DNA from 2 places in the Paenibacillus ilasis genome. Region 1 is predicted to be linked to the other one. Evidence: predicted binding sites of a transcription regulator. Region 1 holds the regulator's gene; the other holds the start of a gene.
The links. Region 1 encodes NrdR, which represses ribonucleotide reductase genes. Its sites were predicted from a motif close to AACACNATATATNGTGTT; they were not measured.

Region 1 (16,539 bases):
AATGGCATTTACAGGCCTGAATGAAGAGACGGCAGGACCTGCACTGGCGAAGCTGGAGTTTAAATCGCTAATTGAACGGTTAAACCTGAGCACAAGCGGAATGGGCGGAGATGCGGCTGAATCGAAGCCCGAAGCGAAGATTGACGTGACCCTTGTGGACACAAAGGGGCTTAAGGAGGTTGCCGATAATCTGACCCAGGTGACCGTACTCCATGTAGAGACGCATGGGGACAACCCTCATCATGCCGAGGTGATCGGACTCGCGCTCGCTACAGAGGAACGACAGTACTTCATTCCGTTTGAGGTTCTGAAGTCGGAAGAGGCAGAGCCTGTCCGTACTTGGCTTGCCGACAGTGAGATCCCTAAACGCGGTTATGATCTGCACCGCATTGATCTGGCCCTCCATTGGCAGGGCATCGCTTTTGCCGGCGCGGCATTCGACGTTCATCTGGCTGCATACCTGCTGGACCCGACCGAATCCAATCAAAGCCTTAGCGGCCTGGCCTCCAAATACGGGCTTGCGTATCTTCAAGCCGATGAGGACGTGTTCGGTAAAGGAGCAAAGTACAAGGTTCCCGATATGGAGAAGCTCAGCGAGCACATGGCCAGAAAATGTTTGGCCGTATCCGAATTGGTACCTGTTCAGGAGAAGGAACTGGCTTCCAATGAAATGCTGCCGCTGTTCCATGAGCTGGAGATGCCGCTGTCCCGAATTCTGGCCGATATGGAGAAGCAGGGCATTGCCGTTAATGCGGAGGCTTTGAAGGAGCTGGGTCGCGAGTTTGAAGAACAGATCGAGAAGCTCGTACATGAGATTTATGAGATTGCCGGGACGGAATTCAATCTCAATTCGCCTAAACAGCTGGGCGAAATTCTGTTTGTGAAGCTGGAGCTTCCGGTCATCAAGAAGACCAAAACTGGTTATTCTACCGATGCCGAGGTGCTGGAGAAGCTTGCGCCTTATCACGATATTGTCCGCTTGATTCTGAAGTATCGTACCTTGGCCAAGCTGCAATCCACCTATGTGGAAGGTCTTCTGAAGGAGATTTCATCACAGACTGGTAAAGTGCACACGTACTATCGCCAGACGATTGCCGCAACGGGGCGTCTGAGCAGCCAATACCCGAATTTGCAGAACATTCCGATCCGTCTGGAGGAGGGCCGCAAGCTGCGCAAGGTCTTCGTTCCGTCCGAGCCGGGCTGGAGCATTTTGGCGGCGGACTACTCCCAGATTGAGCTGCGCGTGCTTGCGCATATCTCGGATGATGAGCGGCTGAAGGAAGCCTTCGTCCACGATATGGACATCCACACCAAGACCGCGATGGACGTGTTTGGAGTCGGCGTGGATGAGGTGGATTCCAATATGCGCCGATCCGCGAAGGCGGTTAACTTCGGCATTGTGTATGGAATCAGCGACTATGGCTTGTCCCAGAACCTGAATATTACCCGGAAGGAAGCCGCGGCGTTCATCGACCAGTATTTCGAGGTATTCCAGGGTGTGCGGCGTTATATGGACGTGATCGTCAAGCAGGCGAAGCAAGACGGCTATGTGAAAACATTGCTTGAACGCAGACGCTATCTGCCAGAGATTAACGCCAGCAACTTTAACCTGCGGTCTTTTGCCGAGCGGACGGCGATGAATACGCCGATTCAGGGAACCGCTGCGGACATTATCAAGCTGGCCATGGTCCATATGGACAAGGCGCTGCATGATCGTCAATTGAAGAGCCGCATGCTGCTTCAGGTGCATGATGAATTGGTGTTCGAGGTGCCGGAGGATGAGCTGGAGATCATGAAGGAATTGGTGCCGGACGTGATGAGTCAGGCACTGAAGCTGTCGGTACCGCTGAAATCGGAAGTCAGCTATGGCGAGAACTGGTACGAAGCGAAGTAAAGCTGCACACGGTGCCAGCCGATAGAGGATTGTTTATAGGGATCATGGCGTGAAGAGGGGGGCCATATGCACCATACCTTTCCACAAAACCATGGTCCCGCTCTGTCCCAACTTCCGGTATAATGGGAGATGAGGTGAAGTCATTATGCCGGAATTGCCGGAAGTAGAAACCGTGAAACGAACACTTAACCAATTGATTAAAGGTAAGCATATAGATCATGTATCCGTACATCTGCCGCGGATTATTCAGCGTCCTGACGATATTGAGGCCTTTGCGTTTATGTTGAAGGATCATACCGTGGAAGGCGTAGAGCGCCGCGGGAAATTTTTGCGGATATTGCTGGACGGACTGGTGATCGTGTCCCATCTTCGGATGGAAGGGCGTTACGGGCTGTACCCTGCCGAGGAGCCGGTGGAGAAGCACACCCATGTCATATTCCATTTCTCGGACGGCACGGAGCTGCGCTATAAGGACGTACGCCAATTCGGAACGATGCATCTCTTTGCAACAGGGGAAGAGTTCCAGCATGCTCCGCTTGCCAAGCTGGGGTATGAGCCGCTGGATGATACGTTTACATTCGGAACCTTCAAGGAAGTCATCGGCAGCAAGAAAACGAAGATTAAGGCGGTGCTGCTGAATCAGGCATATGTGGTCGGCATCGGCAATATATATGTCGATGAGGCATTGTTTCGAGCCAGGATTCATCCGGAGCGTAATGCTAACAGCCTGAAGGATGCCGAGCTCAAGCGACTGTATCATGCGATTGTGGATACACTGTCCGAAGCCGTAGACGCGGGTGGATCTTCCATAAAGTCCTATGTCAATGGACAGGGTGAAATGGGGATGTTCCAGCATAGTCATCAGATTTACGGACGGAAGGACAAGCCGTGTCATACATGCGGCGGACCGATTCATAAGATCGTGGTTGGCGGACGGGGGACCCATTTCTGCCCGAAGTGTCAGCCGGTAAAGAAGTAATCCAATAGGCGTGCACCCATTCCTTTCCCTACACATATAATGTGGAACATATGTGGAGCGCATGGAGCTGCTCTTCTTCATGAATGAGCCGCTTGATGTGGAGCTTACGAGGAGGGAAAAGGGTGCTCAGTCATATTTTCTCGTCTGCGCTGCTGGCCATGGCGTTAAGCCTGGACGGATTTGGCGCGGGGGTTACATACGGTCTGCGCAAAACAAGGATACCGCTGCTGTCTGTATTGATCATCTCGCTATGTTCCGGCTTGGTGCTCGGCGCCTCCATGCAGGCAGGCGCGCTGTTGCAGCGGTTCTTATCCCCATCTGTGGCGTCCGTGATCGGAGCCGCCATTTTGATTCTGCTGGGCTTATGGTCTCTATATCAGCAAGTTCGCAGAAAAAACGAGTCTGATGTGCAGCCGGTTTCTAATAGGGATATTTCCCAGTCCCTTATGGAAACGAAGGCGGCTGACTATCAAGTGAAATCACGACGTGAGGTTAACACGGCAGGTCAAGAGCATGTTCAGCGGGCGGTATTCTCTCTTGAGATTCCAAAGATCGGCATTGTCATTCAAATTCTCCGCAGTCCATCAAAAGCGGATCTGGACGACTCCGGCAGCATCTCCCCGTGGGAGGCGATGTGGCTCGGGATCGCGTTATCGCTCGATGCGTTCGGAGCAGGACTTGGCGCTGCCATGCTGGGCTTCTCACCGCTAGGTACGGCAGCTATCGTTTCCTTGTTTAGCGGGATATTCCTGGTGCTGGGCATGAGGGTTGGTTTACGCTTTGCATCCAAGGGCGGCATGCGTTTTATCTCTTATTTGCCTGCTTTTTTGTTAATCGTCATGGGTATAATGAAGCTGTTATGAGGTGAAGTCATGAATATCGGTTTAACCGGAGGAATTGCAACAGGCAAGAGCACCGTGTCCTCTATGTTGACCAAGAAGGGAGCACTTCTCGTCGATGCGGATCTTATCGCCCGGGAAGTCATGCTCCCGGGTCATCCGGTGCTGGGTAAAGTGACCGAACATTTTGGACAAGCGATCCTGTTTGAGGACGGTACGTTGAATCGAAAAAAACTCGGGGAAATGATCTTCCATCATCCCGAGCAGAGAACGGTGTTGAATGAGATCACGCACCCGGCGATCCGGCAGGAAATCCGGGAACGGACGGAAGCATATGAGCGGCAGTATCCCGACCGGCTCGTGGTAGCGGATATTCCGCTGCTCCTTGAGGCTAGGGAGCAGTATTCTTATCTTGACCAGATTGCTGTCGTTTATGTGCCGCGAGAGCTGCAGCTTGAGCGCCTGATGGTGCGCGATGATCTTAACCGGGAAGCGGCAGAAGCGCGTTTAAACAGTCAGATGGATATCGAGGAGAAGAAGCGTCTGGCGGATATCCTCATCGATAACAGCGGAACATTGGCCGAAACACAGCAGCAGGTGGACAACCTGTGGGGCAGGTTGGTTCGGTTATGAAGTGGCTCCGTAAAAAAAGAGTGCTGCTCCTGCTGTTTGTTTCTTTTGTAGCGCTGCTGTTTCTGAGCTCGAACTGGATGACCTTGCTGTATCCGATTCATTATAAGGATGAAATTCGGAAGCATGCCGCTTATTATGAGGTTGATCCATTCCTGGTGGCTTCCATCATACGAGTAGAAACGAACTTCAAGCCGGGCAAGGAGTCCAAGAAAGGCGCGCTGGGCATTATGCAGCTGATGCCGGATACGGCGAACTGGGCGATGGAAATGGCCAAGCTGCCGTCGGTGAACCTGCTGAGCGTGAAGAATGAAGTGGATGCGAATATCCAGCTCGGCACCTGGTATATTCAGAACCTGCACAAGGAAATGGACGGCAATCCGATTGCCGCCATCGCTGCCTATAATGCAGGCCCCGGGAACGTCAAGAATTGGATCAACAAGGGCATGTGGGATGGAACCTACGAGAATGTGAAGAGTATTCCCATCGGGGAAACCCGTCACTATGTACAGCGCGTGATTTATTATTATAATCAATATACGGATGTGTATAAGGACGGCTTTTAATGAAAAAAGAGCGCTGGACAGGCTCTTACATCGAGCCGTCCAACACTCCTTTTTTAAGGAAGAATCAATTATTGACCGGAGAATTGACCAGCCAATTGTTGCTCGGCCAGGGTTACAAGACGCTTTGTGATGTATCCCCCGATCGAACCGTTCTCGTAGGAAGTCATGTTACCTTGGTATCCGTCTTGTGGAATGGAGATACCAAGTTCTTGAGCTACCTCGTACTTCAATTGCTCAAGAGCAGCGTTTGCGCGAGGAACAACCAGGTTGTTGGAGTTGTTGTTGCTTTGTGCCATGTTAAGTTCACCTCCTTGGGTTGGTAAAAGTATTATGTCTCGGGTTTCGCATTTTCATAACATAAAAGAAAAAAGTTTTGCTGGTAAATTTTTCTTAAGCGCCATTAAGGCTAAAATACGCTGAAACGAAGGAAGTGAAATTGACTTTATGAAGTGTCCATATTGCAGTTATGCCGGGACGAAAGTGCTTGATTCCAGGCCTGCCAACGAGAATAAATCCATCCGCCGCCGCAGGGAATGCGAGCAGTGCAGCAAGAGATTCACAACCTTTGAGATGGTGGAGGAAACGCCGCTGATCGTCGTGAAGAAGGACGGAAGCCGCGAAGAATTCAGCCGGGAGAAGGTACTCCGCGGTTTGATACGTGCATGCGAGAAGCGTCCGGTATCGGTGGACCAGCTGGATATGATCGTATCGGATGTTGAGAAGGCACTGCGAAATACCGCAGCAGCAGAGGTGGAGAGCCGCCAGATCGGGGAGCTTCTGATGGAACGGTTATATCCGGTCGACGAAGTGGCTTACGTCCGGTTTGCATCCGTGTACCGGCAGTTCAAGGATATCAATATGTTTATGAAGGAACTGAAAAGCCTGCTGTCCAAGGATACGGACGGTCAGGAGCTGTAAGAGCGCCGGGGTTCCGCGTGATCCAGGTGCTCTTCCGGTGCTCCCATGGCGCCCATCCTCATCATCGATAAGTGACATGATATAGAGAAGTAAAAGGGATACAGCACGTCATCAAAAAATGTGAAAAACATGTTGACATGCCTGCTGATTTTTTATATGATATAGAAGTCGCTTACGGGGCCTTAGCTCAGCTGGGAGAGCGCATCGCTGGCAGCGATGAGGTCAGGGGTTCGATCCCCCTAGGCTCCATATGAAGAAAACCCTTGATGGTACATCAAGGGTTTTTTTGTTTTTTAATGACTTGTTAATTCTTTTCAGAAAAGGTCTTGGGGGCGAATTGGGGACGAAATTGAATACAATGATGGGTAATCAATTTAAATCATGAAAACAAGCAGCGTGGGGGTTCCCGGCGCTGCTTGTTTTATTTTCGTGACCCGATCCTATCCAGGACAAACAATTTGCAATTCAAGTAAAGAAAGGACAGGGGCGCACTGTCCTTTCTTTATAGATGAGGATAAACGCGTGATGAGTTTACAGTTCGGATCAAGGTTTACAGATCGACTTTCCAGTTGCCCATCATCTTGGCGACTTCCGGATCGCGGTACGATAAGAAAAGACTTTTCCGCGTATCGAGGGTGGAAATTTGTTCGATATCGTCCGCGTTCAACGCAAAGTCGAAAATGTTGAAGTTTTCGACGATCCGCTCTTTTCTCACTGATTTTGGAATGACAACGACTTCACGTTGAACAAGCCAGCGCAGCACGACCTGAGCGACGGACTTGTTGTATTTTTCCGCGATCGAGGTCAGCACTTCGTTGCCAAACATGTTGTTGCGTCCTTCAGCGAGCGGCCCCCACGATTGGTGCTGCACTCCCTGCTCTTTCATAAAAGCGGTGTTCTCGATTTGCTGGTAGAACGGGTGCGTTTCGACCTGGTTGACGGCGGGCACGATTTTGTTATGCACGATGAGGTCCATAAGTCGATCGGGCAGGAAGTTGCTGACACCGATCGCTTTGATTTTGCCTTCGCGGTACAGGTCTTCCATCGCACGCCAAGCGCCGTAGTAATCGCCAAACGGCTGGTGAATAAGGTACAGATCGAGATAATCGAGCTGCAGCTTCCTCAAGGATTTGGCAAACGCCAGCTTGGCACTCTCGTAGCCGGCATCCTGAACCCAGAGCTTGGTCGTGATGAACAGCTCTTCACGCGGTACGCCGCTGCGCTTGATCGCGCGTCCGACCGCTTCCTCATTCAGATAACCCGCGGCGGTGTCGATTAGGCGGTAACCGGCCATCAGCGCTTCATATACCGCATTCTCGCATTCTTCAGCATCGGGAATTTGGTAGACACCGAAGCCGATGATCGGCATTTTCACTCCGTTGTTCAATGTTACAGTTTGCATTGTAATTCCTCCCATGGTTCAAATGTAAAACGGCAAACGGCCGCGAATCCCGTGAATCGGGCACCTCAGCGGGGCTTCCGCTTTCGGTCGATTTGCATTACAATAAGCCTACTACCTTCGTGTTACACGAAGTCAAGCCGTCTTCAAAAATTTATTTTCCAAGGAGGATTACACATGCATACGGTCAAAGAAGCCGCCCTGATTACGGGACTTACCGAGCACGCCGTGCGCTTTTATACGGATAAAGGCCTGGTGCCAAGCGTACAGCGCAATCAAAACAACATTCGGATGTTCGACGAAGAATCGATCAACTGGCTGCATGGCGTCAAATGCCTCAAGCAATCCGGGATGCCGATTGAAGTCATTAAAACGTACGTCGACCTCTGCCTCGAAGGGGATTCGACCATTCCGCAACGCTACACACTCATAATGGAGCATAAAGAAGCGGCGCTCGTTAAGCTCGAAGAAGCCAAACAGCACATTGCCCATTTGGAACAAAAAACCGTCCTATATCAGGCCATTCTGGAGCATCGCGCTCCAGACACGACCAATCCCGGCAACTGGGACAAAATTCAGCATATGCATGGTGACGTATTTTACTCGCCTTCGGTTCGGAAGGCGTGAGAGATATTCTGCGCACATCAACCGCTCTGAAAATCTTCGGTTTTAAACTCCTGATTGGCTTGGCAATGAACAAGATCCGCGTCACGCTAGATTGAACTATCGGGGTACGACAGTATTATGGTTGATGATACGCATCCCCGTGCTGTCTGTAACGGCAAGTTTTAGGACCTCATTTTCGGAGGGCCCCTTTTTCCTCAATTTGTTCAATTCACATCTGCCAACACTACCTAAATCATTTATTAAGTTACAAATATGTGTGTAATTACATTGCCGGGTTCTTTGCAAATACAATGGGAATATTAGATTTCTAAATTAATTTGTGTGTTACATGAATCTTTTTTAGCTATCTAAACCTAAATGTGATTTTAAAATTGAAACGCCTATTCACCTTCCGTGAATACTTGGTAATATGGATGTTGACACTTATTTTATGGTAAAGTAAGACAAATCTCAGAACAAATGTTATATTCACAAATATATTGCAAAATTTAATTTAACAAATCCAAAGAAGAGACAGGAGTTTTTAAAATGACAAATAAAGTCGTACTCGAAACAGCTGCTAAACAATTTGCGGAGGCGACAGCCAACCCTCCCTATTTGTTTGATCATGGCCCGGTGAAAGGCCGCGAAGTCGTCGATCAAGTCCAATCCGGCTCTGTGAATAAATTGCCGGTTGAAATAGAAGAATTGACCATTAACGGCGGCCCTAAGGGTAGTGTGTCTCTTACCATTGTCCGCCCGCAAAATGCACCGAGCGTGCTTCCGGTTATTCTGTACACACACGGAGCCGGCTGGGTATTCGGTAACGCACATACGCATGATCGACTGATCCGCGAATTGGCCGTTGGCTCCCAATCTGCAGTTGTGTTCACAAATTACAGTTTATCTCCCGAGAATCGCTATCCGGTAGCGATCGAAGAAGTGTACGCGGCACTCGACTGGGTGGCAGAGAACGGGAGCAAATACGGATTTGATACCAACCGTATTGTAGTAGCCGGTGATAGCGTCGGAGGCAACATGAGCGCAGCCATTACGCTGATGGCCAAAGATCGAAAAGGGCCGAAGATTCACAAACAATTGTTGTTCTACCCGGTAACGGACGCTTCATTCGGCAACGATTCCTACATACAATTCGCCGAAGGTTACTTTTTGCGTCGCGACGCGATGCAATGGTTCTGGGATCAATACACAACGGATCCGGAGCAAAGAAAAGAAATTTACGCATCTCCTCTGCAAGCGACAACTGAGCAATTGGCTGGGCTTCCTGAAGCTCTGGTAATTACAGGCGAAGCCGATGTATTGCGGGACGAGGGTGAAGCGTATGCCAATAAACTGCGGGAAGCCGGAGTTAGAGTAACGGCTGTTCGCTTCCAAGGCATCATCCATGACTTCGTGATGTTAAACGATTTGGCCGATACCGCGGCTGCTCGGGGAGCACTTCTACTAGCTAACGCTTGGATTCAGGTATAATCAACCCGGTTCAAGCACCTTTAGTAGATCCGAAGGTATCATCATTTTCGGATTTCAACTTATCTATATATTCTTTTCCTACTAAGAGTGAAAGACTTAAACTTTCTCTTGCTCCAAAGTGGAAGACGGCACCTTTGGAGACATGCACGGAACTCCAGGTACCGTCTTCTTTTTTTTCAGATTCGACCGTAAAATTCGAAAGGAAGGAGCGGAGGATGTAAGTACTGATACTGTAATGAGGGTGACTGGGAAGGCGCCTGTCTCCTTCCAACAATTTGCACAGAGACACGCAGAAATCTGGATGCGGTAATTGGAATGGAATCAACAAAAATGAATATCAACAATACGTTGATAAATACGTTTCAAAATTAAAGGTCTAAAAAAATCCCATCAATAATGAATGATGGGATTTTTTTATTTATAAGAGATTTGAGATACCAAAGACGGCAAAGTATATAAGTTCTTGTCATAACTTAACGACAAGAACTTATATACGGAAAATTGACACTGTACCGGCTATACCACCACTGCGGTTCCGCTGACGGCCACCATCAGCATTCCCTCACGAATAACTTCATAGTCGATGTCCACTGCTATAATGGCGTTTGCCCCCAGGCGCACGGCTCGATCTTCCATCTCGACAAACGCTGCATCCCTTGCTTCCTGCAGCTTGTTTTCGTAAGCCCCTGAGCGCCCGCCGACAATATCGGTAATGGAGGCCAGAAAGTCCCTCACTACATTAGCACCCATAATGACTTCGCCGGTCACAATACCGATATACCTTTGAACAGGGTAACCTTCAATGGTGGATGTCGTTGTAATAATCATGCGATCTTCCTTCTTTCAAATAGATTTTTATAGCGAATACATGTAAAAATAACTTCCGAAAAAATGGCCCTTGCCAATCGTGAAACCAGGTTGGTACACCGCCCCCAGGATGTTGATCGCCTTGGTGGAGAAGGTTGCCTGATGACAATGACTGCATGACTAGAAGAATACGACCCATTTTTCCAGCGTGTGTGTCTTCCTTTTATTACGCCGACAGAGGAGATTGGTTGCACGAGTGGACGTAATAAGCGGGTACGGATGGTTGTCAGGCGCCAGCCGAACAGCTGACGGAGACGCTCACAGGCGTTCACGATCCATATTGTTTTGACCGACTCAACCGATTCCACCTATAAATATATCGGAAACTTTGACCGGGCAGAATTTACCCGGCAATAAAAAGCAAAGCGTCCCACAAGCCTTTACTTCAAGGCTTGCGGTGCGCTTTTTTGAAGCAAACATATGAAGCGAATGAATGAATCACTGATATATAATTTATGATTCAGGACCGCTGCATTGAGATTTAACATAGAATTTACAAGGCTTTTACAAATATATCATTGAATATGTCAGTGACATTCATTAAGTTTAAATCAGATCCCTTGCGGATTACGAGTCGACTCAACGATTAGAGGGATAATTTGATGAAAGATGTACGTTTGATTAAACAGAATCAATTATATCACCGGGTGGCGGATCAGGTAATCGAGATTATTCAAAGTCGTAGGCTGCGGCCGCATGATCCTGTTCCATCCGAAGGAGAGCTTGCCAAGCTGTTCGGCGTGAGTCGAATGACAAGCAAGCTGGCGCTTCAAAAGCTGGCAGAGCAGGGACTGGTATACCGCCTGCCCCGAAGAGGGACCTTCCTTGCCCAGCCGATAGAAGGTTTGATGGCCGATGGAGGAACTTCTCCCCAAGTCACCGAGGCGGCGCCGAACGTGGACAGGCTGGTTGGACAGATCGCACTCATTATGCCCCATCTATCCGATTACACTTCCAGAATCATCGCCGCAGCCGAGGCTGAAGTGCGAAAGCACGGGTGCGACCTCATTTTAAAAATGACGAAGGACTGCGACGATGAGGATCTTTGTCTGGAAAGGCTGGCCGAAGGAGGGATCACCGGTATCATTCTGTTTCCTCAGGGGCGGAAGACCTGCAGCGATCAGGTGCTGCGACTAAAGCTGCGCAAACTGCCGCTGGTGATCATCGATCGTATTTTCCATGAAGTGGAGATTGATTGCGTGTATCACGACCACTATACGGGCTCTTATCAAATGACGAAGTATTTGATCGAGAAGGGGCACCGGGAAGTCGGATACACTTCGAATCCGATCGACAATATCACAAGCCGGAAGGAACGGTATCAAGGCTATATCCAAGCGCTGCTCGACCATAAAATTCCGGTGAAGATCCAGAACATTCATTTTCGAAGCGTCGCTTGCGATACCAGCCGCATTAATGAGTGCGATCCGGAACAGGAGCAGTTTATTCTCGACAACCCCCGGATGACGGCCATCATGTGCGGGGATGACCATGTCGCCATCTCGACCATTCACACCGCACTGCAAATGGGGATTCCGGTTCCTGAAAAGCTGTCCATCGTCGGGTTCTCCGATATTCAGTTAGCGGCATATATTCCGACACCGCTTACGACGGTTCGACAAGATACCGAGAAGCTTGCCCGATCGGCCGTTGATTTGCTGATGAAGCGCGTTGGCAACTCCAACGAAAATCCCATCACCATTAAAATTCAAACATCGATTGTAGAACGACAATCCGTTCAGTCCAGGACGTAAAAATGGATCACTACAGTTTGCATGGCAAGGAGACATGACTTTGAAAATTCACTTTCTAGGAACTGCAGCCGCAGAGGGCTTTCCCAATGCCTTTTGCCGCTGCGAGCATTGCAACAAAGCGCGGGAGCTTGGGGGAAAAAATATCCGCACGCGAACTTCCGCCATCCTGGACGATGTCATCAAGTTTGACTATTCCCCGGATTCCTATATGCAGGCGCTGCGGGACAATATCGATCTGGGAGCAATCGAGCACCTGTTGGTGACGCATTCGCATATGGACCATTACAATGCTGCTGATCTGGAATCCCGCAGGGAAGGAATTGCGCACGGCCTTCAGCATCCGATGCACATTTACGGGAATGGTACGGTGATGCATCACACGCGTGCCGCCATCGGCCGATTTGAAGGACAAAGGTATCAATTCCATCTGTTGCGCCCGTTTGAGACCTTCGCTATGGGCGATGCAACGGTAACGCCATTGTTGGCGGATCATGACCGCATGGAAACCTGTCTGTTATACGTGATCGAAAGGGAAGGAAAAAAACTGCTGTACGGGCACGATTCGGGCTGGTTCCCGGATGCGACATGGGCATGGTTAAAGGGCAAAAATCTGGATTGCGCCATCCTCGACTGCACGCATGGATATACGGGGAACTCCCGCGACCGCAATCATATGTGCGTCGAGACGGTGCTGGAAGTCCAGCGCGAGTTCCAAAAAGAAAATATCCTGAAGCCTGAAGGCCAAATCGTCGTCACACATTTTAGCCATAATTCCAAGCTGCTTCATGAGGATTTTGTCCGCATCTTCAGCCCCTTCGGAATTTTGCCGGCATATGACGGATTGATCATCAACATTTAAACCAAATAAAATGACACGATCAAAGGAGAGTTAAGGGAATCATGAGAAAACTTTCAATGGCGCTACTTCTCATTATGTGTGTGATTGTATCGGCTTGCGGAGGCGGCAACAATGCCGGCAATGCAAACTCGGGCACTTCGGAGTCCGGGGCTCCGGCCGGGTCGGAATCGTCATCTACGGAACCGGTCCAGAATGAAAAGTTGATCGTGTATACGAATGCGAACTCTGACGGCCGCGGCGAATGGCTGATTGAGAAAGCGAAAGTTGCGGGCTTTGACATCGAAATTGTCGGAGCGGGCGGCGCCGACTTAACGAACCGGTTGATTGCCGAGAAGAACAACCCGATCGCGGACGTCGTATACGGCTTGAACAATATGCTTTATGAGAATTTGAAAAAGGAAGACGTTCTGGCTAAGTTTGTTCCAAGCTGGGCCGGAGATGTGGAGCAGGGCTTGAACGATCCGGAAGGCTACTATCATGGCCTTGTGAAGCAAGCGATTCTGCTTGGGTATAACCCGAACGAATTCACGGCCGATACCGCGCCAAAGGACTGGACCGATCTTTATAAGAACGATGCGTACAAAGGGAAGTACGAAGCTCCTACGCTGCTTGGGCAAAATACGCCTCGTCTTATTGTAGCGGGCATTCTGACCCGTTTCCAAGATCCGAATGGTGATCTCGGTATATCCGAGGAAGGCTGGAATGAAATTCAGCAGTTGTATGACAACGGCGTCAGCGCAGTCGAGGGCGAAGACTTCTATGCCAATTTGGCCAGCGGCAAAACGCCGCTAGGGGCGCTCGTTTCCGGAACCCTGCAGCAGAAGGAAGAGCAATATAAAGTGAAAGCAGGCATTGTCAGTCCCGAAGTCGGCGTACCGATGGTCGTGGAACATGCAGCGCTCGTGAACGGAACGAAGAAACAGGCAACGGCGGAGCGGTTCGTAGAATGGCTCGGATCCAGCGAAATTCAAGGAGAATTTGCGGCTGAGTTCAATGCCATGCCGGCAAATACGAAAGCGGTCGAGCAAGCCAATGATTCCGTCAAGGAGCTGTTTACTTCGTTAAAACCACAAGATTTCGATTGGGCCTTTATTGCCGAAAACATGGATCTGTGGGCGGAGAAAATCGAGTTGGAGATTATGCACTAAATAACGGAATGGAGTCAAGCCGGCTGCATATTGGGAACGCCAATATGCAGCCGTTCATTCAAGTCCAACAAAAAGGAAGATAATAATATGATTACATTCCAGAACGTTGACATTAAATTCGGAGAATTTCATGCGGTCAAAAACCTTAATTTGCATATTCGGGAAGGGGAATTCTTCACGTTCCTCGGTCCCTCGGGTTGCGGGAAGACGACGACCCTCCGCAGTCTGGTCGGGTTTATTATGCCTACGAGCGGACAGATCCTGCTGAAAGACACCGACATTACCCGTTTGCCGATCGAAAAAAGAGAGATCGGGATGGTATTTCAAAGCTATGCGCTGTTTCCGACGATGAATGTGTACGAGAATATCGCTTTTGGCTTGCGTGTCAAGAAGTTTTCCAAGGCGGAAGTGGACCAGAAGGTAAAGGACATTGCCCGGAAGGTTGATCTGAAAGATGATCAGCTGTTCAAGAAAGTATCGGAACTATCCGGCGGCCAGCAGCAGCGCGTTGCGATTGCCAGGGCGCTGGTTTTGAAGCCGAGCATCTTGGTACTGGACGAGCCTTTATCCAACTTGGACGCCAAGCTGCGGGTACAGCTGCGTAATGAGCTGAAACAATTGCAGAAGAAATTCGGGATCACAACGATTTATGTCACGCACGACCAGGAAGAAGCGTTAACGCTGTCCGACCGGATTGGCGTATTCAATCATGGGGTCCTGGAGCAAGTGGGCACGCCCATGGAAGTTTACAATCAATCTCAAACCGAGTTTGTATGCAATTTCATAGGAGATATTAATCGGATCGATCCACGGATGGTAGAGAACAGCCGGTTAAAGGATATTGTTCAGCCAGGGAATATCGCCTATATCCGCAATGAGAAGGTAAGCCTGCAACACCTGCAGGGGATCGATACGGTCCAACTGAAAGGCAAGATTGCAGACCGGGAATTTTACGGTTTATACAGCAAGTACGTATTGGAGATTGCCGGCGGCGGACGGTTAAAAATCATCGAAATAGAAAGCCCGCTCGTTCATCATGAGGTCGGCGACGATGTGGACATCTACCTCCCGGTCCGCGATATTTTGCAATATCCGATGAAGGAGGGGGAAGCATGAAGGCCCGGAACCTGAGCACCCGGCTGGCTTCCATAAACCCTTTCTCGATCCTTTTATACGGGTTGATTGTCTGGTTTGTCATTGCCTTCCTGATTTATCCGAACTTGAATATTTACGGCGAAATATTCTTTAAGGACGGCAAATTTACGCTGGAAGCGGCAGAGAAGCTGCTGTCGTCCGAACGCGCGATGAGAAGTTTATACAACAGCTTTATTCTCGCTTTTTCGCTTGTCATTACGGTAAATGTGGTGGGCATTACGCTGGTTTTGATTTCGGAATATTTCGATATCAAAGGCGCGAAGATTTTGCGGTTGGGTTACTTTACGACCCTGATTTACAGCGGAGTCGTGCTGGTGTCCGGCTATAAATTCGTCTATGGCGAAGAGGGGTTTATGACCAAGCTCTTAGTTCAATTGTTCCCTTCCTTTGATACGACGTGGTTTCATGGCTATTGGGCGGTTCTATTCGTCATGACGTTCGCCTGCACGTCCAATCACTTTCTGTTCCTGAGCAATGCGATTCGCAAAATCGACTTCCAAACGGTGGAAGCCGCGAGAAATATGGGGGCGTCTACGGGGTATATCCTATGGCGGGTCGTACTTCCGGTCCTGAAGCCTACGATCTACGCGCTGACGATCCTGACTTTTCTCACCGGCCTGGCTGCGACGTCCGCGCCGCTTATCCTCGGGGGCAAGGAATTCCAGACGATTACGCCGATGATTCTGACATTCTCGAGAAGCATTACGTCAAGAGACTTGGCTGCGCTGCTGGCTCTTATTCTCGGAGTGGCCACACTGGTGTTGTTGACCGTGATGATCCGGTTCGAACGCAAGGGCAACTTCATGTCGGTCTCCAAAGTCAAATCGGAGCTGGTCAAACAAAAAATCCGCAGCAAATCCGGTAACATAGCTGCTCATATTCTGGCTTACGGCCTGTTTGTTCTTTACATCGTTCCGGTTGTGCTGATCATCATCTTTTCGTTCACCGATGCGGCCAGTATCTCGACCGCCACGTTGAATTTGAACAGCTTCACGTTGGATAATTACATTCAAGTGTTTTCATCCATGTCGGCATTCAAACCTTATCTCGTAAGTATTCTATATGCCGCGGGAGCCTCGGTCATTGTCGTCGCATTGGCGCTGGCCGCGTCAAGGATCTTACATAAATATAAGAACAAGTGGGCGCTTGCCCTGGAATACGCATTGCTGATTCCGTGGATTCTGCCGTCAACGCTGATTGCAATCGGACTGATCGTAACCTTTAACACGCCAAAGCTGATGATCGGGAATACGGTGCTGGTTGGCACGGTCTGGATGCTTCTGATTGCTTATGTCATCGTCCATATTCCTTTCACCCTGCGAATGGTCAAGGCCTCCTTCTTCAGCTTGGACAGCAATCTGGAAGACGCTGCAAGGAATTTGGGTGCCAAACCGTTCTATACGTTCAGAAAAGTATTGCTGCCGATCATTCTAC
Region 2 (16,539 bases), 3.8 Mb from region 1:
AAATTCACTTTTAACCGTATAATCGGAAAGAACGCCGCCTTGGACCTTCATGCTTTCCGTTTCATGACGAGCCGCACGCGCACGGTCACGCTGTTCCTTCATCGCGGCATCAAAGCCTTCACGGTCCACGGTCAATCCGTGTTCGGACGCATAATCCTCCGTTAAATCAAATGGGAAGCCATACGTATCATACAATTTGAAGGCGTCGCTGCCGCTAATTACCGATTTGCCCTGCTTCTTCGCTTCTGCGCTGACGTCAGCCAAAATGTTCAAGCCGTCAGAGAGCGTTTTGTGGAACTGTTCTTCTTCCGTTGCAATGACCTTTTCGATGAAGGCGCGCTTCTCAACGACCTCTGGGTAGTATACGCCCATAATATCGCCTACGGTTCCGGTCAAAGTATACATGAATGGTTTGTCCAGCCCGAGCACCTTTCCGTAACGAACCGCACGGCGGAGCAAACGACGGATGACATAGCCGCGTCCTTCGTTGGAAGGCAGCACGCCATCGCCAACTGCAAATGCAACCGTACGGATATGATCTGCAATGACTTTCAGCGCGATATCGTATTCCGTCTTCTCATTGTATTTAACGCCGGCAAGCTCTGCCGTCTTCTGGATGATCGGCTGGAACAGGTCGGTATCGAAGTTGGACGCCACGTTTTGCAGGATGGAAGCAAAGCGCTCGAGCCCCGCACCCGTATCTATGTTCTTGTTCGGAAGCGGTGTGTAGCTGCCGTCCTTGTTGTGGTTGAACTGGGAAAATACAAGGTTCCATACTTCGAGCCAGCGTTCATTCTCACCGCCAGGAAACATTTCGGATTCCGGAGCATCCGTGTCGTATCCTTCTCCACGATCATAGAAAATCTCGGTACAAGGTCCGCACGGTCCTTCGCCGATATCCCAGAAGTTATCCTGCAGCTTAATGATGCGTTCCTTCGGGAGACCGATTTTTTCGTTCCACAATTTGTAGGCTTCCTCGTCTTCCGGATACACAGTAACGGACAGCTTCTCCGGATCGAATCCGATCCATTTCTTGTCCGTCAGGAATTCCCAAGCCCAGGTGATAACCTCTTCCTTAAAGTAATCCCCGATGGAGAAGTTGCCTAACATTTCGAAAAATGTATGGTGACGACGGGTTTTGCCGACATTCTCAATATCATTGGTCCGAATGCATTTCTGCGAGTTCGCAATTCTCGGATTTTCCGGCTTCACACGCCCGTCAAAATAAGCTTTGAGCGGAGCCATGCCTGCATTAATCCAGAGCAGGGACGGGTCATTGTGCGGAACAAGCGATGCACTTGGCTCAATATTGTGGCCTTTCTCTGCAAAAAACTCTAGCCATTTGGAACGGATTTCACTAGCTTTCATCTCTACACTTCCTCCAGTCATAATATAGGGCCCGGATCACTTGGCTCCGAACACAAAAAACGCCCCTGAATTAAATTCAGGGACGATGTTCTCGCGGTACCACCCTGGTTATCGTCCATTCATCCTCCAGCAGGGTTCCCCTGGAAAAGCATATGTGACGATCGCCTCGTAACAGCTGGATAACGGGAGCCACCCGGTGAATTTGAATCACACTCAAAAATTAGCATTCGGCTAAGGTTCACTTCCAGGTTCTCGCAGCCAGCCGGAAATTCTCCGGGCAGGAACCTGTTCTCTGGGCAAGGTACGCAAAGCCTACTCGATTTTCTCATCGATTTGTACGGTTATAGGTTTATCATTTCAAGTATATATAGGGTGAAACTATCTGTCAATGCATGAACATTGCGACTACAGACTGGAGCCCTCAGCCGGATTTCCTTCTGACATAATAAGCGAAAAAATGCTGCAGCAGCACTTTGATGACGGCAAAGACGGGAACAGCCAAAATCAAGCCCACGGTTCCTGCGAGCTGACCGCCGACAAGGAGTGCAAAAATGATCAGGAGCGGATGCATATGCAGCTTTTTCCCCACCACTTGGGGTGAAATGATGTTGCTTTCCAGCGTCTGGCAGATCATATTAACCACCACCACCAGCAGCACCATCTTCCAGGAAATCGTGGATGCCATCACAATTGCTGGAGCCGCCCCGAGAAAGGGACCCAAATACGGAATGATGTTAAACACCGCCACGATGCTTGCCAGCAGCAGTGCGTACGGCATGCCCACGATCATATACCCCACATAAGCCAGTACGCCGATGATTAAGCATACCAGGAATTGTCCCCGGACATAATTTCCAAGGGCCATGTCAATCTCTTTAAGCAGCGTGACAATCGACTTCCGGCGGCTCCGCGGGAGATAGGATACGGCGGTTCGCTGGAACACCTCAAAATCTTTTAATATGTAGAAGATCAAGAAAGGAACAATTAACACGTTAAACAGAATATTAATCATGTTGCCGATATTGTCCATGAAATCCGAGATTCCCCCGGCCAACCTCGATTCCATCTGCAAGAACCAGCTGTTGACGCCTGTCCTTACTCCCGGAGGCAGGAGCCTGCTGTCCAGATTGGTCATCAGACTTTGGGCATTCATCGTTAATTCAGGCAGGTGCTCGTTGAGTTCCTCCAGTTGCCGGATCAGCATCGGAATCATGTTAATTAGAATGACGGCGAGCGACGTCAGAAAGACGGCATAGATGAGCAGCACCGCCATGCTCCGCGGAACTTTGCGGTCGGAGAGCATGCATACAACCGGATTCAACACATAAGATATGATCATGGCAACCAGAAATGGTGCCAGGACAGCCTTGAGAAATCGATAGACATCCAGAAACAGCGGACGCAGCAGCCAGACAAAGTAAAGAGAGATGAGTCCAAGCATTAACCATACCAACAATCGAAACCATTTGTTCTCGGTCAGCTGTTCCACACAGGCACCCTCCTTTTTCGAAAGCTACCCTGTAGTATATGTACAAGCTTCCAGAAATAAACTAACATTTCCGCCGGCCAAAATGAAAAAGACTCCTGCGCTTCAGCCGTACAGGCCTTCAGCAAGGAGTCGTTATCTTACAATATGTACGCGTTCTTTAGGAAGACGCGTGCATAGGAGGGAAATCCGGCTGCATGTCATCACCGAAGAACAAATCATCCAGCGAGCTGAGTGTGCCGTCCTCTTCTACCTGGTATACGGACATTTTCTCTCCGTTGACTGTCAATTCGATAAAGCAACCCCAGCAATAAAACTGGTGGGAGCCGATTTTTCCGATATCTTTGGAACTACAGTTTGGACATTTCATCCTACCTCACCCTATCCGTTCACAGAATTAATGGCTTTTTCCAGACGCTGTTCGCTCATCGGAGGTACCATGACGGCACTTTCGCCGATAGCCATTTCCGCTGTGCAAGGCAGCCATTTGCGACCTTCGATCAAATCCGAGACAAATCCATCGGATATTTCCAACCCTAGTATTGTATTGCCCTGTTCCTGCTCAAAATAAACATCCGATATACGCCCGAGCAGGACACCATCCTCTGTCAAGACCTGCATCTCTTTCAGTTTGCGCTTGCCCAAAAGGTACGTAAGCGGTATATCATTGGCGCCCAGCTTGCGGACAGCCTCTTGGCTCCGGATCATGACGGCATCTTCCCCGTACGCTACGATATCTTCCCATGAGACGCTTTTCACATGCGAGGAAAACAAAGCCTTGCCTTCCAGCTCCAACCCGGTAATCAACCAGTTCTCATCTAGTATAAAATCGTGGATTTTGCCGATTTCCTTACCGTTCTCCACGTCGAATACAGCCAGTCCAATCATTTCTTGAAGTTTCATATACAGTGGACACCTCCTCATCCTTCATGGTTTGAAATCAGCCGCCGGTCAAAATTTCGTTAGCCTGACGGGCCATTTCCAAGGATGAAATGGACGAACGCATACCCCCTATTCCCTAGAAGGAGAAATCCCTTAACATCTATTTACGTAACCGATTAAGGATGGTTCCAATTTTTTGGGCAGTGTACTCCATTTCTTGAGTAGTATTACCCAAACCGAAACTAAAACGAATCGCGGAGCGCAAAACAGGATCAGAAAGTTTCATTGCTTGGAGTACATGGGATATTTCCAGAGATCCCGACGTACAAGCCGAGCCGCTTGCCGCCGCAATTCCTTCCATATCGAGGTTCATCAGCATCGTCTCCGTATTGGCACCGGGAAAGCTGATATTTAGGATGTGAGGTAGGTAATGTTCCGAATTTCCGTTGATCACAAAAGCATCCTCGCCAATCTCCTGACGAAGCCCTTCAAGCAGCGTCGATCTCAGCTCACGATAATGCTGGATCCGCGCTTCCATATTCTTAACGGTCCATTCCACTGCTGCTGTAAAACCGGCGATTCCAGCCATATTCTCTGTTCCGGCACGACGTTTCTTCTCCTGCAGCCCTCCGAACAGACGTGGAGATACGCTGAGTCCTCTGCGGACAACCAAGGCACCGACGCCTTGGGGCCCGTTGATTTTGTGGGCGGAAAAACTCCACATATCCACCGGCAGCTCGCGGCAGTTGATCGGTTCCGATCCCAATGCCTGAACAGCATCGGTATGGAATACGATGTCCCGGCTGCGGCAGAGCTCGCCGATTTCGAAAATCGGCTGAACGGTGCCTACTTCATTGTTGCCATACATGATGGTGACCAGCACCGTGTTGTCCTGAATCGCGCCCGCAATGTCCTCCACAGAGACACGCCCAGTAGAGTCGACGGGGACATAGGTAACCTCGCAGCCCCGCCGTTCCAGCTCATGACATGTATGAAGCACCGCATGGTGTTCAACCGCCGACGTAATCACATGCTTGCCCTTCACGCCAAGCGATTCCAGCAATCCAAATATAGCCAGATTATCGCTCTCGGTTCCGCCTGCGGTGAACACCAGCTCGTCCGATTGGCATCCTAAAAGGGACGCAATTCGATCACGCGCCCCGTTCACGATCTTCTTCGCTTCCCGTCCAAAAGCGTGAACGCTTGAAGCATTGCCGTATTGGCTTGTCATCACATTCATCATCCGCTCGGCAACCTCCGGATGTACCGGGGTTGAGGCGGCATGATCCAAATATACTGATCTCATATCCGTCGTCACCCTTAAATGTAGAACATATAGTTGTCTGCAGCAGACTGTTCCTGATAGTTGATCAGATAGTCCAGCGTCGTGGAATCCAGCACTTCAGCGATGCTGTCGCGGATACGAAGCCATAGATCCCGCTTCGCCGGATCGTCCTCTTCCGTGAAATCCACAGGGGATATCGGTCCTTCCAGCACGCGGATGACATCTCCAGCCGTTATGGATGCCGGATCACGGGAAAGGATATATCCTCCGTATGCGCCGCGGATGCTTTTGACCAGACCCGCATTCCGCAGCGGTGCGATCAGCTGCTCAAGATAATGTTCCGACAGCTGGTTCTTCTCAGCAATGCTCTTCAGCGAAGTCGGCCCTTCCCCAAACCTGGCGGCCAGCTCCATCATAATCGTTAATCCGTATCTTCCTTTTGTTGATATCTTCAAAGGTGACACCTCTTTCGGCAATTTGTATATTATGTCCATCCTGTACATGAATTGTAGGTGGCGGGTGAGCGACAAATACGGCGTAATCCACACGTGAAGCGGCTTATCCTGTGTTTTTCTCCGTATTCCGATCATTACCCTCAGCTTATGGTAACATATCCTGAACCTCAATGGGTAATATTCCAATCGGAAACCTGAAAAATGTTCACCCTGAGTGGACAAAATGAAACGTGTGAACCTTGTTCCAATATGTTAAAATACCTCCATGGGCACAATTCAATATGAAAATGGTGATAACGATGTCAAAAGAAAAACATAACACTCGTATCGTTGTCGGCATGTCGGGAGGAGTCGACTCCTCCGTAACAGCGCTCCTGCTCAAACAGCAGGGCTATGAAGTGATCGGCATCTTTATGAAAAACTGGGATGATACCGATGAGCTTGGCTACTGCACAGCTGAAGCGGACGCTGAAGACGTGCGCCGCGTGTGCGAGCAGCTCGACATTCCCTACTATACCGTCAATTTCGAGAAGGAATACTTTGATAAAGTATTTTCCTATTTCCTCGATGAATATAAAGCCGGGAGAACGCCGAACCCCGATGTCATGTGCAACCGTGAAATCAAATTCGGCGAATTTCTGAACAAGGCCATGGATCTGGGAGCCGACTACGTGGCTACCGGCCATTACGCCCGCGTCATCGAGGAAGACGGACAGTACCGGTTACTGCGCGGCGTCGACAGCAACAAGGATCAAACCTACTTCCTCAATGCGCTGAGCCAAGAGCAGCTCTCCAAGGCGATGTTCCCAATTGGGCATCTGCCGAAACCGGAGGTTCGCCGACTCGCTGAGGAAGCCGGACTGTACACCGCCAAGAAAAAAGACAGCACCGGCGTTTGCTTCATCGGCGAACGGAATTTCAAAGAATTTCTTGGACAATACCTCCCCGCCCAATCCGGCGATATGGTGGACATTGTCACCGGCGAAGTGAAGGGCCGTCATGATGGTTTGATGTACTACACGCTGGGACAACGCCAAGGTCTCGGAATCGGCGGATCAGGCTCCGGAGAGCCTTGGTTTGTTGCCGACAAAGATTTAACTAACAATATTCTGTACGTTGTTCAAGGCGATCATCCGAGTTTGTATTCAACCGGACTCGTTGCCTCCGGAATCAACTGGATTGCAGGACAAGACGCTATGCCCAAAGACGCCTACACCTGCACCGCGAAATTCCGCTACCGTCAGCCGGATCAGGAAGTTACGATAACTCCGCGCGAAGACGGAACCGTTCATGTCGCTTTTGCGAAGCCGCAAAAAGCAATCACGCCGGGACAAGCCGTTGTCTTCTACCAAGGGGACGACTGCCTTGGCGGAGGAACGATCGAAACGGCGGATAAAGTTCCATATTAATCCGCTGGCCTGAACGAAAAGAGCACACACTTAACACGGAGGAATCCGTAAAGTGTGTGCTCTTTTTTTACCTGCTAGCGAAGAACATATTCTACCGTTTCTCCCCGTTCTAGGCTGACGGCTACGTCAATGAAACGCTGATTGGAGCTGCCTCGAAAGGGAAGCGAGACATCCCTTAACTCCAGCTGGAATTTGCCATCCACGATTACATCGCACTGCATCGCCAATTCGCGCAGCTTCGGCTGCCTCAGCAGCGCTTCAAAGGTGAAGCCCGTGTAGGCCCATACACTTTTCCCGGGACAGAGGGTTCTGAGCTTGCGTACAAATACCGTGCATTCCTCCGGCGAGAAGAACGGGTCTCCACCGCATAAGGTCACGCCATCCAGCAAGGGGTTGTCGATGATATCCTGCAGGATGGACGCGGACAACTCTTCTGTAAACGGCTCCCCCGCTTCAAAGTCCCAGGGATCTGTATTAAAACATCCGGCGCACGCATGACGGCAGCCGCTCACGAATAGAACTGCCCGAAGTCCCGGACCTTCATTGATGCTCTCGGGAATGTATCCGCACACATTCACAGATGCTTCACCCGATCCCTGACCTCAGCCTGCTTGGCCGAATTGAAGCGCTCGGTATAATTGCCCGTTAAGTATCCCGTCACTCTCCGCAGCCGCTGGAAGTTTCCATCCGCCTCCAAGGCGCCGCATCCAGGGCAAGCACTTCCGATAATCCCTTCGTAGTTGCATGCCGGACAACGGTCGACGGGATGGTTTACAGAGAAATATCCAATGTTCTGCTTCAGCGCAAACTTCACGATGTCCTGAAAAGCAGCCGTATTCTGCCTTGCGTTGCCGTCCAGCTCCACATACGAAATCGCTCCTGCATTACACAGCTCATGGAAAGGAGCTTCGGAACGGATTTTGCGGTACGCGGCCATCGGATAGTACACCGGAATATGAAACGAGTTCGTATAATATTCGCGGTCTGTCACACCCTCGATCACCCCGAAGGTTTGCCGGTCCAGCTTCGTGAATTTTCCGGACAACCCTTCTGCCGGCGTGGCAAACAACGTGATGTTCAGGTTATATCTTTCACTGGCTGCATCGCAAAACTGGCGCATATGCCGGATGATCTCAATTCCCAGAACGCGACTGTTCTCATCCTCTCCGTGATGCAGTCCGGTCAACGCCTTCAGGCATTCGGCCAGCCCGATAAATCCAAGCGCCAGGGTACCGTGCTTAATCAGTTCGCGTACCTTGTCCTCCGGGGCCAGGGTTTCGCCGCCTTCCCACACGCCTTCCCGCATCATAAAATCCGACGCTTTGGCCGGTTGGTCGGCCTGCAGCTCGTAACGGTGAATCAAACCCTCTACCGCAATGGTCATATACTGATCCAGCTGCTCATAGAAGAGATTCAGGTCAGGCATATCCCGTTTCCCTTCGATGATGCCATGCTCAATGCCGAGACGAACCAGATTGATCGTATTAAAGGATAAGTTGCCTTTGCCGCTCAGGCGGTTTCGCCCGAACCGGTCTGAAATTGTCCGTGTCCGGCAGCCCATGGTGGCAATAATCGTGTCTGGCTCGTCCGGGTTATAGTAGACCAGATTAAACGACGCATCCACATTGACAAAATTCGGGTAGAGCCTGCGGCTGGAGCACTCAACGGCTTTCAGGAACAGATCGTAATTGGGCTCCCCTTGCGCCTGGTTAACCCCTTGCTTGCACTGAAAAATATGCTGCGGAAATATCGGCGTCTCGCCGCCGCCGAGCCCTTTCATCGTGGCATCCAGCAAAGCGTGGGATACCAGCCTACCTTCGGTTGACGTGCACATGCCGTAGTTCAGCGATGTAAAGGGAATTTGCCCGCCGGCCCGGCTGCTCATCGTGTTTAAATTATGGATCAGGGATTCCGCAGCCTGCTTTACTTCATTTACCGTTTCGTTATATGCGTAGTGATATATTGTCGGGTACATGTCCTTCAGTAGCCCATTGTCTATGTATATTTCGTTATCCTGAAGAGCTCGTTCATATGACCAATCCTCTCCATGCTCCGCTTCCCCGAAGTAGGCAAGCCCTTTGCGGAAATGCCGACGAAACGATTTGCCGACATACGGCGCTAGATCCCAATCGATTTTATTTCCGGACACGCCGCCGAATTGACTGTTCTGCTGGGATTGAAAGATGATGGCCACCAGCGCCATCGCGGTCATGATGCTCTGCGGCGGCCTGACCGATCCGTTACCGGTATTGAAGCCCTTGGCCAATAGACGGTCAAATGGGATGAAAATGCAGTTCGTCGTTCCGAGTGCATACTGGTCCAGGTCGTGCACGTACACATAGCCATCCCTCACCGCTCTCATGAGTTCTCCAGGCAGGATGAATTTGCTTGCCATCCATTTGGCGTACTCGGAGCCGATCCGACTCATTTTTCCACTGAAGGATTCTCCGTTCAGATTTGCATTCTCCCGGAGCAGATCCAGATTCGTTACCCCAATCACATCCCTGCTGATCTTGTAGAGTTCTCCCCGCCGCATCCGCTCCAGATCACGGGTTTCCCTGTAATGTTGATAAGCTGACGCCACCTTTGCGTATCCTGTACTTTGCAAATGCTCGACAACGATATCCTGAATTTCCTCCACGCTCACCTGTTCCATACCCGCGGTGGCATGAGCAACCTCATCCCCAATCCGCAAGGAGGCTTCCTTGCGGGAAGCACCCTCAACCGCAATAAATGCTTTATCCACCGCCTCCACGATCCGGCTTATCTCAAAATTCACCAGGCATCCGTCTCTCTTCATAACTTTCATGAATATAATCAACTCCTCGTCTACATCTCATCAACATACTATATATAGTTTTATTTTATTAATTTACATCCATATATAGTTTAATGCTGTGAGATAGATCACGCTTATTAATCCGAGAAACGGATCAGGCGATTCCTGAAAACATCCAAGAAGGGCCTGATACCCAACAGCAAAAAGGCACTCGAGCGATCATATCGATCACATCGGGTGCCTCTTGGTTTAGCTGCAGTAGGATTAACTTTCGGCAGGCGGCATCGGGGTTGGTGTCGGCTTAGCATAACCTGTGCTGTATTTTTCGTCGATTGCGATCCGAATCTCCATCAGACTCTTGCCCTCGCTGCTCATTTTGGCAGATTCCACGGCAATGTCCAAGCAAACCCCGCAGCGGGTGCCATGATCGTCCCACACCACGCTGCCGTCCTCCTGAATCTCATCAATAAAACAGTTCAGGTTGCTCTCATGACCGGCACTGTCCCCGCAGCCGCAATAACAAGGAATATATTTCAGGACATCACTCACCTGGGCGGATAATGCATAGATCGTTTGGAGCTCGCTGGTCTGGCTCTTCAAAAAGGCAGGCAGCTCGTCTATCGAGGCCGTCGCCTCCTGGATATCCCCATTGGACAGCTGGGTCTGATGCCCATGCTCATGCACGGCCTCGGCCTGTCCATTGGAGACCTGTTCCGAAGCGCTTTTTCCCGAGCAGCCGCTCAGCACCATGCCGACGGACAGCAGCAGGATGGCAAACCGTTGTTTCCCTGTTTTCATCATTCATTTCCCCCATTTGCGCGGCCGTAGTTACCATTCATGTTAATACGACCCTATTCTTCGCGTCGTAATCGCTGATTATGTGCGATCTTGGCTTCGTTCCCCTGCTCCGTCGCCTGATAGAACACCCGGCGGGAGAGCTCCTTCGGCAAATATTCCTGCTTGACGTAATGGCCCGGATAATCGTGCGGATACTTATAGCCGACATGTCCCAGCTTCACCGCCCCCGAGTAATGCGCATCACGCAGATGAAGCGGAACCTCTGCCGATTTCACTTCATCCATGGCGGACATCGCCCGGGATATGGCTGACACAACGCCATCGGATTTCGGGCTCTCCACCGCAAACAGGATGGCCTGGGCAATGTTAAGCTTGGCTTCCGGCCACCCGTTGTTCCGGTAGGCATCAAGTGCACTCACCGCCTGCACCATCGCTTGCGGATTGGCAAGTCCGATATCCTCGCTGCTGGCAGCAATCAAACGGCGGATGAACACCATCGGGTCCATCCCCAGCTTTTCGACCGCATACAAGAACCAGAACAAGGCCGCATCGCTGGAACCTCGAATGCTCTTATGAAAGGCGGATAGCACGTCATACTGCGTGGACTCGTCCGCCTTGACGAGCGGCTTGCGGATCGATTCCTCGGCCACTTCGAGCGTAATATGAACCGTACCGCCTGCATCAGGCGGGGTCGTCATCGCCGCCAGCTCAAGCGCATTCAGTGCACGCCGGATATCCCCGTTCGCCATGGTTGCAATATGCTCCAATGCTTCCTCATCGGCCTGGAGATCCATGAAGCCAAGACCTTTATCTGGGTCGGATAGCGCGCGCAACATGGCGATCATGGAATGGTTCTTAGTCAGCGGCTCAAGCTGGAACAAGGTTGAACGGCTCATCAAGGCCCCATTTACGTAATGAAAGGGGTTCTCTGTCGTCGCGCCGATAAATATAATCGTCCCGTTCTCCACGGCAGGCAGCAGCGCGTCCTGTCTTGAGCTGTTAAAGCGGTGAACCTCATCCAGAAACAGGATCGTTTTGGTGCCGTACAGGCTGCGGTTGCTTTGGGCTTGCTCGATGACTTCCCTCACGTCCTTAACCGAGGCTTCCACCGCATTCAGCCGAACGAAGTACCCCTTCGTTTGCTGTGAGATAATATGGGCCAGCGTTGTTTTGCCGCATCCCGGCGGCCCGTACAATAAAATGGAAGAAACCTGGTCTGCCTCTATGGCCCGTCTAAGCAGCTTGCCCGGACCGATAATGTGTTCTTGTCCTATATATTCATCCAGCGACGAAGGGCGCATCCGATCGGCCAGCAGCCGGGAATCACGGTCCCCTTCACGCCCGATACTGAATAAATCCATTGCTACACTTCCTTGTCTGATATCAATGCAAAGATAGCCGGTTTCAATCAAATCCGTCAGCCTCTATCATACCATATTCGATTTCGTTATGCCTGTAGCTAGCCTATGAGATCCAATCTGGTGATTCGAATAATCCATCGATATTCGCTGCTCGTTTAACATGATAACCAACTTTTATCTTTCCAGAGCGTTCAATATTATAGGAGACTATAGAGAATCCTTATCCAAGGAGAGTGGCTATGACAACTCGCAAGAAGTCCAAACGTAATTTATCAAACGGGGCTATCAATATGGGGATCAGTTTACTTGGACTCTATACCCATGTTAACCATAACAATCTATTAAAAGAGATCTTTGGGCCCGAATACCTCGACGATGAGAGACTCGCGATTAACCTGCTGTATGCCATCCTCATCTTGCAGTTCCTGGTCGGCCTTTATGCCTTCACTCGTTCATCCATCATTCTCTATGAATATAAGCAGGGCATCCGAAATGAGGAAGAGGACGAGGTTTCATTATAAACGTATCACTCGAATACCACGCACGAAGGGAGGCTATTGAATTGAAACGAAAGCCTATGCGAAAAATGACACTCTTCATCATCCTGGCAACTGCAGGTTCCATCCTCGCTGTATGGACTTTGATCCGGTTTATCGAAAATCTGGGCTCTTCCTACCAAATGCTTGGTTAGGCACAAGCACAACAAAATGACCCGCAGAGACAAGCACATGCCGACATGTACCACCCCACGGGACATTTTCCGTTCTTTCCTCTTCACGCTTAACGTTACTTCGTTAGTAACACCATCTCACCTTACTCCGCAGGCCAGCCGCTGGCCGTAATTTCTGAGGTCTCCGTCATGATATACGAAGGCAGCGGCTCCCCATGCAGCAGCCACAGCTCATGCAGTGCCCGCGTACATCCCACATACATCAGCTTGGCATCCCAAGCTTTCTCCGCGTAATGCGCCTGATCTGCATCCGCCACCACAACCGCATCGAACTCAAGCCCCTTGGACAAATAAACAGGAAGCACGGAATAACCGCCCTGATACGTTCCTTTGCTGCCATCAATCAGGTTCAGCTCCGGCCATTTCGAACTTAACCCCTCATGCAGCTCTTGCGCTTCTCGCAAGGTCCGAGTGAGTATAGCGACCGTCCGATATTCCTTAGCGATGAGTGCCTCCATCGCCCGTTCCAAATCTCTCGTTCTGGATTTCGCCGAATCATAAGGAATCAAGCGAACGGCATCGCCGCTTCGGAATACGGGTACGGCGAGCAGATCACTGCTAACCCCCTTCTCCAAAATGCCGTTCGCAAATTCGATAATCTCCATCGTGGAGCGATAACTGCGTGTCAAGGCAAAATAGGCTGTCTCCTCTTCCTTGAACAGGGAGCTCATCTCTTCCCACGCATGAACGCCGCGATAGGCATGAATGCCCTGCGACAAATCACCTAATATAGTGAAGGAATGTCCTCTGACGAACAGGTCCAGCACAGCCACCTGGAATGGCGAGAAATCCTGAGCCTCATCAATAACGATATGGTCAAAACGCTGCTCTCCGGTAATATCATTCAATAAACAGTGGAAATACAGCAAGGCAGGCAAATCCTCTTCGCGGACCACGTTCTTCTTCAAATCTTTACGCGTTGCGGCGAGCACCTCGGGCGGAATCAGAGCGGATAGCTCTTCAAACCACGATCCGGTTGCCTTAACCGCCCCAAACAATTGTTTATATAGTGAGACCGGCTCAAATTTAGGCCATCGGTTTGCATAAGCCTTTTCTCGTTGAGCCGCTTTTTTCTTTCGTTCTTTCATCAAGACCGCTGATGGCGATTTCTTCAGTTCCATCTCGACCCAGCGGTGCAATCTGGCCAGCAGCCGTTCCTTCCGTTTTGCTAATGGGTATGGTTTATATTCCTGGTAGAACCATTCCGCGATCGTCTCCTGTTTCAGAACGGCCCCCTCCCATGGAGAGAAGTCCCCGTCCGGGAGAGCTTCGGATTCGATAGCCACCACGCAGCGCCGGATGATCTCCATCAGTCTCAATGAGCCTTTATAGCGCCCGCTGACATTATCGTCAATATCCGGTGTCCCCTGACCCGGCTCCGTCTCGAACCATTGATGAAGCGTGTGGGTATGATCGTCCGAAGCGAGCTGAATATCGAGCAGCTCCGCTGCCCAATCGCCAAAGGTCCGCTGCTGTATATCACCGACTCCGAGCTCCGGCAGCACGTCGGATATGTAATCCAGAAACATCAGGTTGGGCGCGAATATGATCATTTTCTCCGCGGTTACCTGCTCTTTGTACTGATAGAGCAAATAAGCCAGCCGATGCAGTGCCACCGTCGTTTTTCCGCTTCCCGCCACCCCTTGGATGATGAGGGCGGTGTTTTTGGCTGCCCGGATGATTTTGTCCTGCTCGGCCTGAATCGTGGACACGATGTCCCGCAGCCGGTTATCCTTGTTCTCCCCGAGACGGTAAACCAAGAACTCATCGGATACCGCAGGCCCGCCGCTTTCCCGATTGTACGTATCCGATACCCGTTCCAAAATTTGCTTTCGGATCACGACGTTGCGTTTTAAATACACCAGCCCCTCGATGATTCCTTCGGGTGCTTCGAACGAAGCCGGGTCGGTACCGCCGGTAAACGAATAAAAAAGACTCGCAACCGGCGCTCGCCAATCAATCACCATCGGGTGATCCCCGGCATCTTCCTTATCGAAGCCGATCTTCCCGATGTAGAGCGGTTTCTTTGCTCCCGTACCGCTCTCCTGAAAATCCAGCCTCCCGAAGTAAGGCTCCGGCAAACTTTTGGCGAGGGCCTGCCGTTTCTCTTCACGCCCCGCTTCGAGCACCTGCTCCGTAAAATCATGGCCCGTGTATACCGGAATCCCGCGCAAACGTTCAAGCTGACGGTCAATTTCAACGATAACCTCGTTTAGCCTTGACTCTTCTTCTTGATAGGCACTTTGAAAAGATTCTGACACTTTCAGTTACCTCCTAAGAAACATATTTTTTTCGCATCGAAAGTCTGGCTTTAAGGGCCGTGACACAAAAAGGAGTTCCATTGTAGCACACCTGGCCCGGATATACTAGCAAAGCTCTGTCATCGGAATCCCATGGTGCCGGCTTGCCATCATAATCGTTTCGTCAATGACCATAAAAAAACGCAGCGTCCCTTGCTTGGGACACTGCGTTTTATTAACCACGCTAACCTTTGCCGAAAGGCTGTTTCTCCCTGCCTTCCGTTTGTCTATCGTTTTCTCGATCCGAGTTTGAGTTTGTCTAGATGCCTGTTACAACGAGACGCCGCCTTTTTCGAGCAGTTCTTTCACCGTCACGCTGACCATAATAAGTCCGGCCACGGGCGGAACGAAGGCATTGCTTGCCGGCGGCTGCTTCGCCTTCCGGATTTCAGGGGCATTCTCGGGTACGATCTTCTCCGTAACGTCCTGGCGGGGTTTCATCGGCTCCTCTAGAGAGAATACGACCTTGACCCCTTTCTTGATGCCATCTTTGCGCAGCTTGGTGCGTACAATACGGGCAATCGGGTCCATGGAGGTTTTGGAGATGTCGGCTACCTGGAACTTCGTGGGGTCCATTTTGTTGGCTGCCCCCATGCTGGAGATGATCGGAATACCGCGCCGCAGGCATTCCTTGATCAGGTGCACTTTATAAATAATCGTATCCGATGCATCAATCACATAATCCAGTTCGAATTTAAACAACTCTTCATACGTTTCTTCAGTGTAGAACATGTTCAGGGCAATCGCTTCACATTCCGGATTGATCAGTTTAACCCGATCCACCATCAGATCCGCTTTCTTCTGACCTACCGTGGTCGTTAACGCATGTATCTGCCGATTGATGTTGGTGATATCCACCACGTCTTTGTCGATCAGAATGATACGGCCGACCCCGGTACGGGCGAGGGCCTCCACCGCAATGGCGCCCACGCCGCCGATACCGAGCACCGCCACGGTGCTGTTCTTCATGACTTCAAGGCCTTCAGGCCCTATGGCTAATTCCGTACGGGAAAATTGGTGCAGCATAATTCAAGCAACCTCCTTTTTCAAGAACAACAGGCTTATTATTTCTCGTCGCCCGGCTTCTTGGCGAGTTTGATATGCAGCTGCTCCAGTTGTCCTCCGTCCACCTGGGAAGGAGCGTCCATCAACAGATCCGTTGCGCTTGCCGTTTTCGGGAACGCAATCGTTTCACGCAGGTTGGTGCGTCCGGCAAGCAGCATCACCAAACGGTCCAACCCGAAGGCGATTCCGCCGTGCGGAGGAGTGCCGTACTCAAAGGCGTCCATAAGATAGCCGAATTTGTCGTGCGCCACTTCCGGCGACATACCAAGAGCCGCAAACATTTTCTCTTGGATCTCGCGTTTGTAAATCCGCATGGAACCGCCGCCTACTTCGTATCCATTCAGAACGATGTCATATGCTTCTGCGCGTACGGCAAGCGGATCCGTATCCATCAATTCCAGATCTTCGTCTTTTGGACGGGTGAACGGATGATGCTCGGCCACATAGCGTTTCGCTTCTTCATCATAACTGAACAGCGGGAAGTCCAGCACCCAAGCAAACTTGTATTCGTTGTCGTTGATCAGGCCAAGCTGACGTCCGATTTTCAAGCGGAGCGCGCCTAGGACATCGGCAACCACTTTTTTATTGTCTGCGGAGAACAACAGCAAGTCGCCGTCTTCG

Region 2: the regulator NrdR is predicted to act here: its motif matches at 9,729-9,746, upstream of ACETK5_RS19970 (anaerobic ribonucleoside triphosphate reductase).

What each region holds. Positions count from the first base shown of each region.
Region 1 is NZ_JBHDJG010000001.1:593,387-609,925, forward strand. Features, by position in the region: gene polA (DNA polymerase I) at 1-1,894, shown strand, start outside; gene mutM (DNA-formamidopyrimidine glycosylase) at 2,040-2,873, shown strand; gene ACETK5_RS03025 (MntP/YtaF family protein) at 2,996-3,736, shown strand; gene coaE (dephospho-CoA kinase) at 3,746-4,345, shown strand; gene ACETK5_RS03035 (lytic transglycosylase domain-containing protein) at 4,342-4,908, shown strand; gene ACETK5_RS03040 (alpha/beta-type small acid-soluble spore protein) at 4,977-5,204, opposite strand; gene nrdR (transcriptional regulator NrdR) at 5,353-5,826, shown strand; tRNA gene ACETK5_RS03050 (tRNA-Ala) at 6,003-6,075, shown strand; gene ACETK5_RS03055 (aldo/keto reductase) at 6,377-7,228, opposite strand; gene ACETK5_RS03060 (MerR family transcriptional regulator) at 7,403-7,852, shown strand; gene ACETK5_RS03065 (alpha/beta hydrolase) at 8,381-9,322, shown strand; gene ACETK5_RS03070 (YbjQ family protein) at 9,839-10,150, opposite strand; gene ACETK5_RS03075 (GntR family transcriptional regulator) at 10,792-11,943, shown strand; gene ACETK5_RS03080 (MBL fold metallo-hydrolase) at 11,984-12,802, shown strand; gene ACETK5_RS03085 (extracellular solute-binding protein) at 12,844-13,950, shown strand; gene ACETK5_RS03090 (ABC transporter ATP-binding protein) at 14,038-15,066, shown strand; gene ACETK5_RS03095 (ABC transporter permease) at 15,063-16,539, shown strand, end outside.
Region 2 is NZ_JBHDJG010000001.1:4,408,476-4,425,014, forward strand. Features, by position in the region: gene alaS (alanine--tRNA ligase) at 1-1,368, opposite strand, end outside; gene ACETK5_RS19935 (AI-2E family transporter) at 1,790-2,857, opposite strand; gene ACETK5_RS19940 (hypothetical protein) at 3,015-3,224, opposite strand; gene ACETK5_RS19945 (PRC-barrel domain-containing protein) at 3,236-3,757, opposite strand; gene ACETK5_RS19950 (cysteine desulfurase family protein) at 3,897-5,042, opposite strand; gene cymR (cysteine metabolism transcriptional regulator CymR) at 5,057-5,476, opposite strand; gene mnmA (tRNA 2-thiouridine(34) synthase MnmA) at 5,776-6,885, shown strand; gene nrdG (anaerobic ribonucleoside-triphosphate reductase activating protein) at 6,960-7,463, opposite strand; gene ACETK5_RS19970 (anaerobic ribonucleoside triphosphate reductase) at 7,460-9,694, opposite strand; gene ACETK5_RS19975 (PCYCGC motif-containing (lipo)protein) at 9,929-10,465, opposite strand; gene ACETK5_RS19980 (replication-associated recombination protein A) at 10,516-11,823, opposite strand; gene ACETK5_RS19985 (hypothetical protein) at 12,063-12,344, shown strand; gene ACETK5_RS19990 (hypothetical protein) at 12,386-12,514, shown strand; gene ACETK5_RS19995 (HelD family protein) at 12,637-14,814, opposite strand; gene ACETK5_RS20000 (tRNA threonylcarbamoyladenosine dehydratase) at 15,124-15,879, opposite strand; gene aspS (aspartate--tRNA ligase) at 15,918-16,539, opposite strand, start outside.